DNA from 2 places in the Sporosarcina sp. FSL W7-1283 genome. Region 1 is predicted to be linked to the other one. Evidence: riboswitches for the same ligand, from Rfam matches in the RefSeq annotation. Region 1 holds a riboswitch; the other holds the start of a gene.
The links. A riboswitch is a leader RNA that binds a small molecule or an ion and turns the genes downstream of it on or off. The one in region 1 is predicted to bind S-adenosylmethionine.
Positions count from the first base shown of each region.

Region 2: it holds a riboswitch for S-adenosylmethionine, as region 1 does, so the genes downstream of both, metK (methionine adenosyltransferase) here and MKY93_RS16780 (methionine biosynthesis PLP-dependent protein) in region 1, are expected to answer to the same signal.

Region 1 covers NZ_JBBOOL010000001.1:3,212,503-3,216,213, reverse strand. Annotated here, with positions in the region: gene MKY93_RS16790 (type 1 glutamine amidotransferase domain-containing protein) at 1-465, shown strand, start outside; gene MKY93_RS16785 (hypothetical protein) at 756-938, shown strand; gene MKY93_RS16780 (methionine biosynthesis PLP-dependent protein) at 1,030-2,160, opposite strand; SAM riboswitch class I at 2,242-2,345, opposite strand; gene MKY93_RS16775 (DMT family transporter) at 2,500-2,844, shown strand; gene MKY93_RS16770 (DMT family transporter) at 2,841-3,161, shown strand; gene MKY93_RS16765 (methylated-DNA--[protein]-cysteine S-methyltransferase) at 3,172-3,693, shown strand.
Region 2 covers NZ_JBBOOL010000001.1:2,650,799-2,654,509, forward strand. Annotated here, with positions in the region: gene MKY93_RS13700 (amidase) at 1-919, opposite strand, end outside; gene metK (methionine adenosyltransferase) at 1,029-2,240, opposite strand; SAM riboswitch class I at 2,418-2,537, opposite strand; gene pckA (phosphoenolpyruvate carboxykinase (ATP)) at 2,708-3,711, shown strand, end outside.

The DNA of each region.
Region 1 (3,711 bases):
ACGAAGCCGGCCAAAGCCTATAAAGATGCTGGACATGAAGTCGAAGTGATTGGGACGGAAGCTGGATCGGCAGTTACCGGTATGAAAGAAAACACGAAAGTAAAAGTCGATAAAGGAATTGACAATGCGAAGTCATCAGATTATGATGCTTTATTTATCCCAGGTGGATTCTCCCCAGATATTTTGCGCGCAGATGATCGTTTCGTAAAGTTTGTCAAAGAATTCATGGATGCCGACAAACCAGTTTTTGCTATCTGTCATGGACCACAGCTATTGATCACGGCGAAAACATTAGAAGGTCGTGACGCAACAGGATACAAATCGATTCGTGTCGATATGGAATATGCGGGTGCAAAGTACGCAGACAAAGAAGTCGTTGTCTGTCAGAATCAGCTAGTCACAAGCCGTCAGCCTGATGATATCCCGGCATTTAACAGAGAATCCTTAAAACTGTTGGAAAAATAATAGTTGAAAAGAGACTGTCCTGAAAGTCAGAAATGGCTTTTAGGGCAGTTTTTTCTTTGGGGAGAACAAAGAACACGCTAAAGTACAGCCGCCCCGAAGCAATGCAGTTTTTTTGTTGGACTAATATGCATATTTCAAGTTAATCGTGAAGTAGAATAAACCGATAGCATTCGAATTGAAAAAGGTTCTCACTTACACTTGAAAATTGTTCTCAACTAGAGTATGCTAAATACAACGAATTATTCAGAACCTTTGGGGAATCTTTAACTTGAAAGGTCGGGGATCTTGTTATGTATAAGTTGATTACATTGGCAATTATAGCGGGTATTGGCATAGGCACGACTGCCGGGTTTTCCTTAGGGAGTAAAGAGTGGGCGGGCATGCTGGCAGGTGTGGCGGCATTGGCATTTATTGTAGTGCCGGCAACAGTTGTTTACTCAGCGGAAAAGAAGAAATGGCAGCAAACTCAATGAGCATTTAACAGACATCCTTCTCTCTAGGATGTCTTTTTTATTGCTAGGAAAGAAAAAATCCTCTTGCACTTGAACGCAAGAGGAGATGGGATTAATGAATATTTACGGCTTCTACTGCTTCTTTCGCAGCGTACAGTGCTTGTTTGACATCGGCAATTAAATCATCCGCATCCTCCACCCCGACTGAGAAGCGCAAGAGTCGATCATCGACACCGCGTCGATTCCGTTCTTCAATCGGAATGTCCATATGCGTCTGTGTTGTTGGATACGTGATGAAACTTTCGACGCCTCCAAGACTCTCTGCAAAGGAAATGAGTTTCATATTCTCTAAGAACGGTCCTACCCACTCGCTGTTTTGTACGCGGAACGAGAGCATACCGCCGATGCCGGCGTACAAGACATCTGCGATTAAAGGTTCTTGCTTCAAATAGGCTACCATTTCTTTTGCATTCGCGTCATGCTGCTTCATTCTCAAATGGAGTGTTTTGAGACCGCGGACTACGAGCCATGAATCAAACGGAGATAGTGTAGCGCCACTCGCATTATGGTTCGTGAACAAGCGGTCGCAAAGTTCTTCGCCTTTTGCTACGACAAGACCAGCAAGCACGTCATTATGACCACCGATATATTTCGTAGCGCTATGGATAACGATATCCGCACCTTCCTCAATCGGTCGTTGGAAATACGGTGTAAGGAACGTATTATCAACAATTAGCAACAGGCCATGCTTTTTAGCAAGTTCTGCATAAGTTGCGACGTTAATCTGCAGCATAAGCGGGTTGGTAGGTGTCTCCAAAAATATCGCTTTTGTACGATCTGTAATTGCTTGTTCAACTTCTGAAACATCTTCAAATGTTAGGTAGTGTGTAGAAATCTGATAGGTTTTCTCATACTGTTGGAATAAACGATAGGTGCCGCCATACAGGTCCTCAGGGGCAAGGATTTCGTCACCTGTTTTAAACAGTGACAAGATTAGTTGAATAGCTGCCATTCCGGAGCTGCAGGCATAGCCTTGATCACCGGATTCTAAATCGGCAATGCCGTCTTCCAAAATAGAACGAGTCGGATTTTTTGTCCGCGTATAATCGTAGCCGGTAGACTGACCTAACCCTTCGTGATGATAAGCTGTTGATAAATAAATCGGTGTATTGACTGCGCCCGTTTTCTTATCGCTGTTATTCCCCAGCTGGACTAATCTTGTTTCTAATTCATTGTTTGTCATAGTATCCATCCCCTTCAGAAAAATAAAAAAGAGCCTCTTCATTTCGAATAGGCCCTCGAACATACAACATTTTCTTCAGTATTCTCATCTTCAAGGCGGTGTTCACCCTTGGAATTAGCACCATGCCAAGCTGGCTGGTTGCTGAGACTTCTTTGGGCCTATCCCTCCGTCTCTCTCGATAAGAATATTCTTAATATAGGAAAAATTATTAGTGGATTCATTCTATCATGCGAACATAGCAGATGCAAGCTTACTTCTACTAGGAATGCTTTTTTCGTTTAACTGAAAGGTTTGTTATACTAATAGACACTATAGAGCGAATGAAAGGAGACGTTAACTTTGGCTTGGAGTTATGTCGCTTTAGCTGCGGTCGTAGAAATATTTTGGGTGGTGGGACTGCGCTATTCGGAGACGTTTCTGCATTGGATCGGAACTGGAGGCGCGATTATATTTAGTTTTTATTTCATTATTAAGGCATGTGAGAAATTGCCTTCAGGGACTGTTTATGCTGTCTTCACCGGTTCAGGCGCTGCAGCCATTCTATTAGTTGATATTTTCGTTTTCCACGCGGACTTCACCTGGATTACGCTGTCATTTATCTGTTTGATTGTCATCGGGGTTGTTGGTATCAAACTGACTACAGATGAGCAGTCGGATGAAGCGAATCAAGAAGGGGGCAGTTGACGTTGGCTTGGGTTTATTTAGCGATTGCCAGTCTTGGAGAAATCTTTGGGGTTATAAGCATCAATTATTACTTGCAGAAACGTACGATCAAGCGTCTCCTACTCATAGTTGGAGTATTCAGTTTCGGCTTTGTTTTTTTATCGTTAGCGATGCGCGATATTCAAATGAGTACGGCTTATGCAGTCTGGACAGGATTGGGAGCGGCAGGGGCAGTCCTGGCTGGTATTCTAATCTTTAAAGAGTCTGCAAGTGTGAAAAGGATTTTCTTTTTGTCATTGATTATAGTAGGGGCCGTTGGATTGAAGCTGTTTGGCTAATAGAAAGGTAGTGGGGAAACTGGTTTATTGGACAAGTTTTGATGTGGAAGGTTGGAACGTAACAATGGCAGCGACTGAAAGAGGCCTTCTCTATGTAGGCTTAGCTGAAGATGCTGAGGAAAAAATGAAGAGTTGGCTCACCAAACAATATGGCGCTGGCGAAGTGAAGGAAAATGCAGACAGATTAAGTGAATACGCAGATGAAGTGAGAAGTTACTTGTCTGGAGAAGTGCAAGATTTCACATGCTCCGTGGATTGGTCAGGCACACCATTTCAAAACAAGGTGTGGAAAGCGCTTCAAGATATCCCGTATGGACAATTGGTGACATATTCAGACATTGCCGAGATAATCGGTCATCCTTCTGCAATTCGAGCAGCTGCTTCCGCGATTGGAAAGAATCCGTTGTTGCTTGTCATCCCATGTCATCGGGTCATCGCAAAAAATGGAAGTCTATCGGGCTACCGGGATGGTCAGCAACTGAAAGATCGGTTGATTCGAATGGAAGGTAATTCTTTTACTTCCTCTAGTTGACAAAGCATTACTCTATGA
Region 2 (3,711 bases), 560 kb from region 1:
ACATGATCTCTTGCCATAATTCCGCTGATTCTTGAAAATGAGGAGGTATGTCCTCTCTAATAGGAAATTCTGTCGACAGAAATCCTTTGATCGCCTGTAAGAAGCCTTCTGTCTCCTTAGATAGCGGCAGCTTCATATCGGGCAAGAACGTTACAGTATATTGATTCAACTCATTTTCCATAGGTAGTTCATCCGCAATGATGCTGTAAAGCAGTTTTGCATCCCGTACCGATTTTGTCATCGGCCCGATTCCAAGCATTCTTTGCTGTAATGGATGCTCTTCGGCAGGATAGCTGCCGATTGATGAAACTTGCGAATTTCCTGATTTGAAGCCAATGACCCCAGTAAAATGACTTGGGAAACGGATGGATCCTCCGATATCTGAACCTATTCCCGCTGCAGCCGCCCCTAGAGCAATCGCCGCACCTTCTCCGCCACTCGAGCCGCCTACTGTCCTAGAGAGGTCGTAGGGATTGTTGGTGCGGCCATACAATGCATTGTCGGTCTCCTGACAAAAACAGAGTGCCGGTGTATTTGTCTTGCCGATCAGGATGGCGCCTTCCGCTTTTAATCGACGGACAATTTCCGCGTCTGTCGTTTGCATCTGTCCCTTACGATACGGCAATCCGCCTGTAGTCTGCATCCCAGCCACATCGAATGATTCCTTCATACTAATAGGTACGCCAAATAATTTCCCTGTCATCTTCGTTGTATTCCGTTCTTTGTCTGCTTGATCCGCTTCGGCCAACGCCTTAGTAAATCGCTCTTCCACTAAAAAGTTCACAGCTGGATTGGTTGCCTGACATTGTGCAATATAAGCCTCCGTCGCTTGACGTGAAGTAATCTGCCCGCTATCTAACTCCGCTTTCAATTGCACAGCATCCATATCGAGCACAAATGTATGTTGTAGTGTAGTCAATAAATTTCCCCTTTCCCAGTTTCTGAATGTTCTTTATTTTATATTATACTATAAAAAAAAGGCAGGAAGAAGGATATTAATCCCCCCTTTCTGCCTTCAACTATCTTTTTTATTGTTTCACATCATTTTTAATTGCTAATTCTAATAATGCATCTGCCTTATCCGTTTTCTCCCACGGCAATTCAATATCCGTACGGCCAAAATGACCGTATGCAGCCGTTTGTTGATAGATCGGACGACGAAGATCAAGCATTTTAATGATGCCTGCAGGTCGCAGATCAAACAACTCCCGAACAAATTCGACTAAGAGTGCTTCGGATAGACGGCCTGTATCGAATGTATTGATTGAAATGGATACCGGGCTTGCCACACCGATTGCATAGGCAAGTTGTACTTCACAATGCTCTGCCAATCCTGCCGCCACAATATTTTTCGCGACATAGCGTGCAGCATAGGAAGCAGAACGATCCACTTTTGTTGCATCTTTACCAGAAAATGCACCGCCGCCATGACGAGAATATCCGCCATATGTATCCACGATGATTTTTCTTCCAGTGAGTCCCGCATCTCCCTGAGGACCACCCACAACAAAACTTCCTGTCGGATTAATGAAGTATTTCGTCTGTTCGTCCAATAGGTGAGCAGGTACGACCGCGTCGATTACTACTTCTTTAATATCCTTCTCGATTTGTTCCATTGTCGCTTCCGGATGATGCTGTGTCGAAATAACAATCGTATCAATCCGCACAGGTTTGTTGTCTTCGTCATACTCTACAGTTACTTGCGTTTTACCATCAGGACGCAGGTAAGAAATCAACTCTTCTTTACGCGCTTGCGCAAGTCGGAATGCCAGCTTGTGGGAAAGACTGATCGGAAGCGGCATTAATTCAGGTGTTTCATTACAAGCGTAACCAAACATCAATCCTTGGTCACCCGCTCCGATGGCATCCAGTTCTTCGTCTGTCATAGAGCCTTCACGAGCTTCGAGCGCAACGTTGACACTCGCGGCAATTTCAGGTGATTGCTCATCAATAGAAGTTAAAACAGCAGAAGTTTCATAATCGAAACCGTATTTCGCACGTGTGTACCCAATTTCTTTCACAGTATCACGGACTACTCTTGGGATATCTACGTAGGTAGTGGTAGTGATTTCACCCATTACCAATACGAGTCCTGTCGTAATACTCGTTTCACATGCCACACGGGCATTCGCATCTTCCTTTAATATCGCATCCAAAATCGCATCCGATATTTGGTCGCACATCTTGTCAGGATGGCCTTCAGTAACTGATTCTGATGTAAACAGTCGACGGTTTGTCATTTTTGTTTCCCCCTCAATCAACATGATACGGTACTCTCTTAAGTCCCTGGTAAAGCTCCACGCCTGAATTGACGTCAATCATATACCATAAGGATTCAGGGCTAGACAATATAAAAAGCCCCCTACTCACTTTCTAGCAATGAGTAAAAGGCAAAATTTCACGCGCAGCACCTTTCACTCTTATCGTCCAAGGAATTTAACCTTGCTTCAGGTTTGGCACCTTCGCGCTAGACTACTGTCTTTTGCAGGTTGCCGGGTTTCATAGGGCCTGTACCCTCCACCAACTCGGGATAAGAGTATCCGTTCATGTCACATAGTATAAAAAAGTTGTGATTTTGTCAATTTTTTTATCTCAAATCACTTGAGTTTTTAATTAGTATAGATTATTATTCTTAATGTGTTATACTATTTACGAATTAAGATGTTCTACTCAAATAAAACGACTACGCAAAGGACGGTATGTAAATATGATATCTGCAAAAATTGATGATAGTTTAAAAAGTCTTCTATCAGGAAGCAACGTGACGATCCAAGCGTCTGTGGCAGAATTAACCGAAAAGGCAGTCGCTAAAGGAGAAGCCGAACTCTCAGCAGATGGCGCTCTAGCAGCACGCACAGGTAAATATACTGGACGCTCTCCGAAGGATAAATTTATCGTCGAAGATGCAGTGTCCAAAGATAAAGTAGATTGGGGAAGCGTCAACAAGCCAATCTCCCCTGACGTATTTGATTCATTATACACGAAAGTCATCGATCATTTGAAGCAAAAGGATGAACTCTTCGTTTTCAAAGGATACGCAGGTGCAGATAAAGACTCTCAGTTATCCATACAAGTTGTCAATGAATTGGCTTGGCAAAACCAGTTTGTTCACCAATTATTCATCCGTCCAACTGCAGAAGAACTACAGTCACACGAAGCGCAATTCACAATCTTGGCTGCCCCTTCTTTCAAAGCGGATCCAGAAGTGGATGGCACAAATTCAGAGACATTCATCATCATGTCCCTTGAAAAACGTATTGTCTTGATCGGCGGAACAGAGTACGCGGGAGAAATGAAAAAATCTATTTTCTCTGCGATGAATTTCTTGCTTCCAGAGCAAGGCATCCTATCGATGCACTGTTCAGCTAACGTTGGAGAAGACGGCGATGTGGCACTATTCTTCGGTCTTTCAGGAACAGGTAAAACAACACTTTCCGCAGACGCTGACCGCAAGTTGATCGGTGACGATGAGCACGGCTGGTCTGATAACGGTGTATTCAACATCGAAGGCGGATGCTACGCGAAATGTATCAACCTTTCTGAAGAAAAAGAACCTGAAATCTTTGGCGCGATCCGTTTCGGTTCCGTGTTGGAAAACGTTGTATTGGACGAAGATACACGTATACCGGATTATGATGACAATTCATTAACTGAAAATACACGGGCTGCTTACCCGATTGAAAATATCGAAAATATTGTGACACCGTCTAT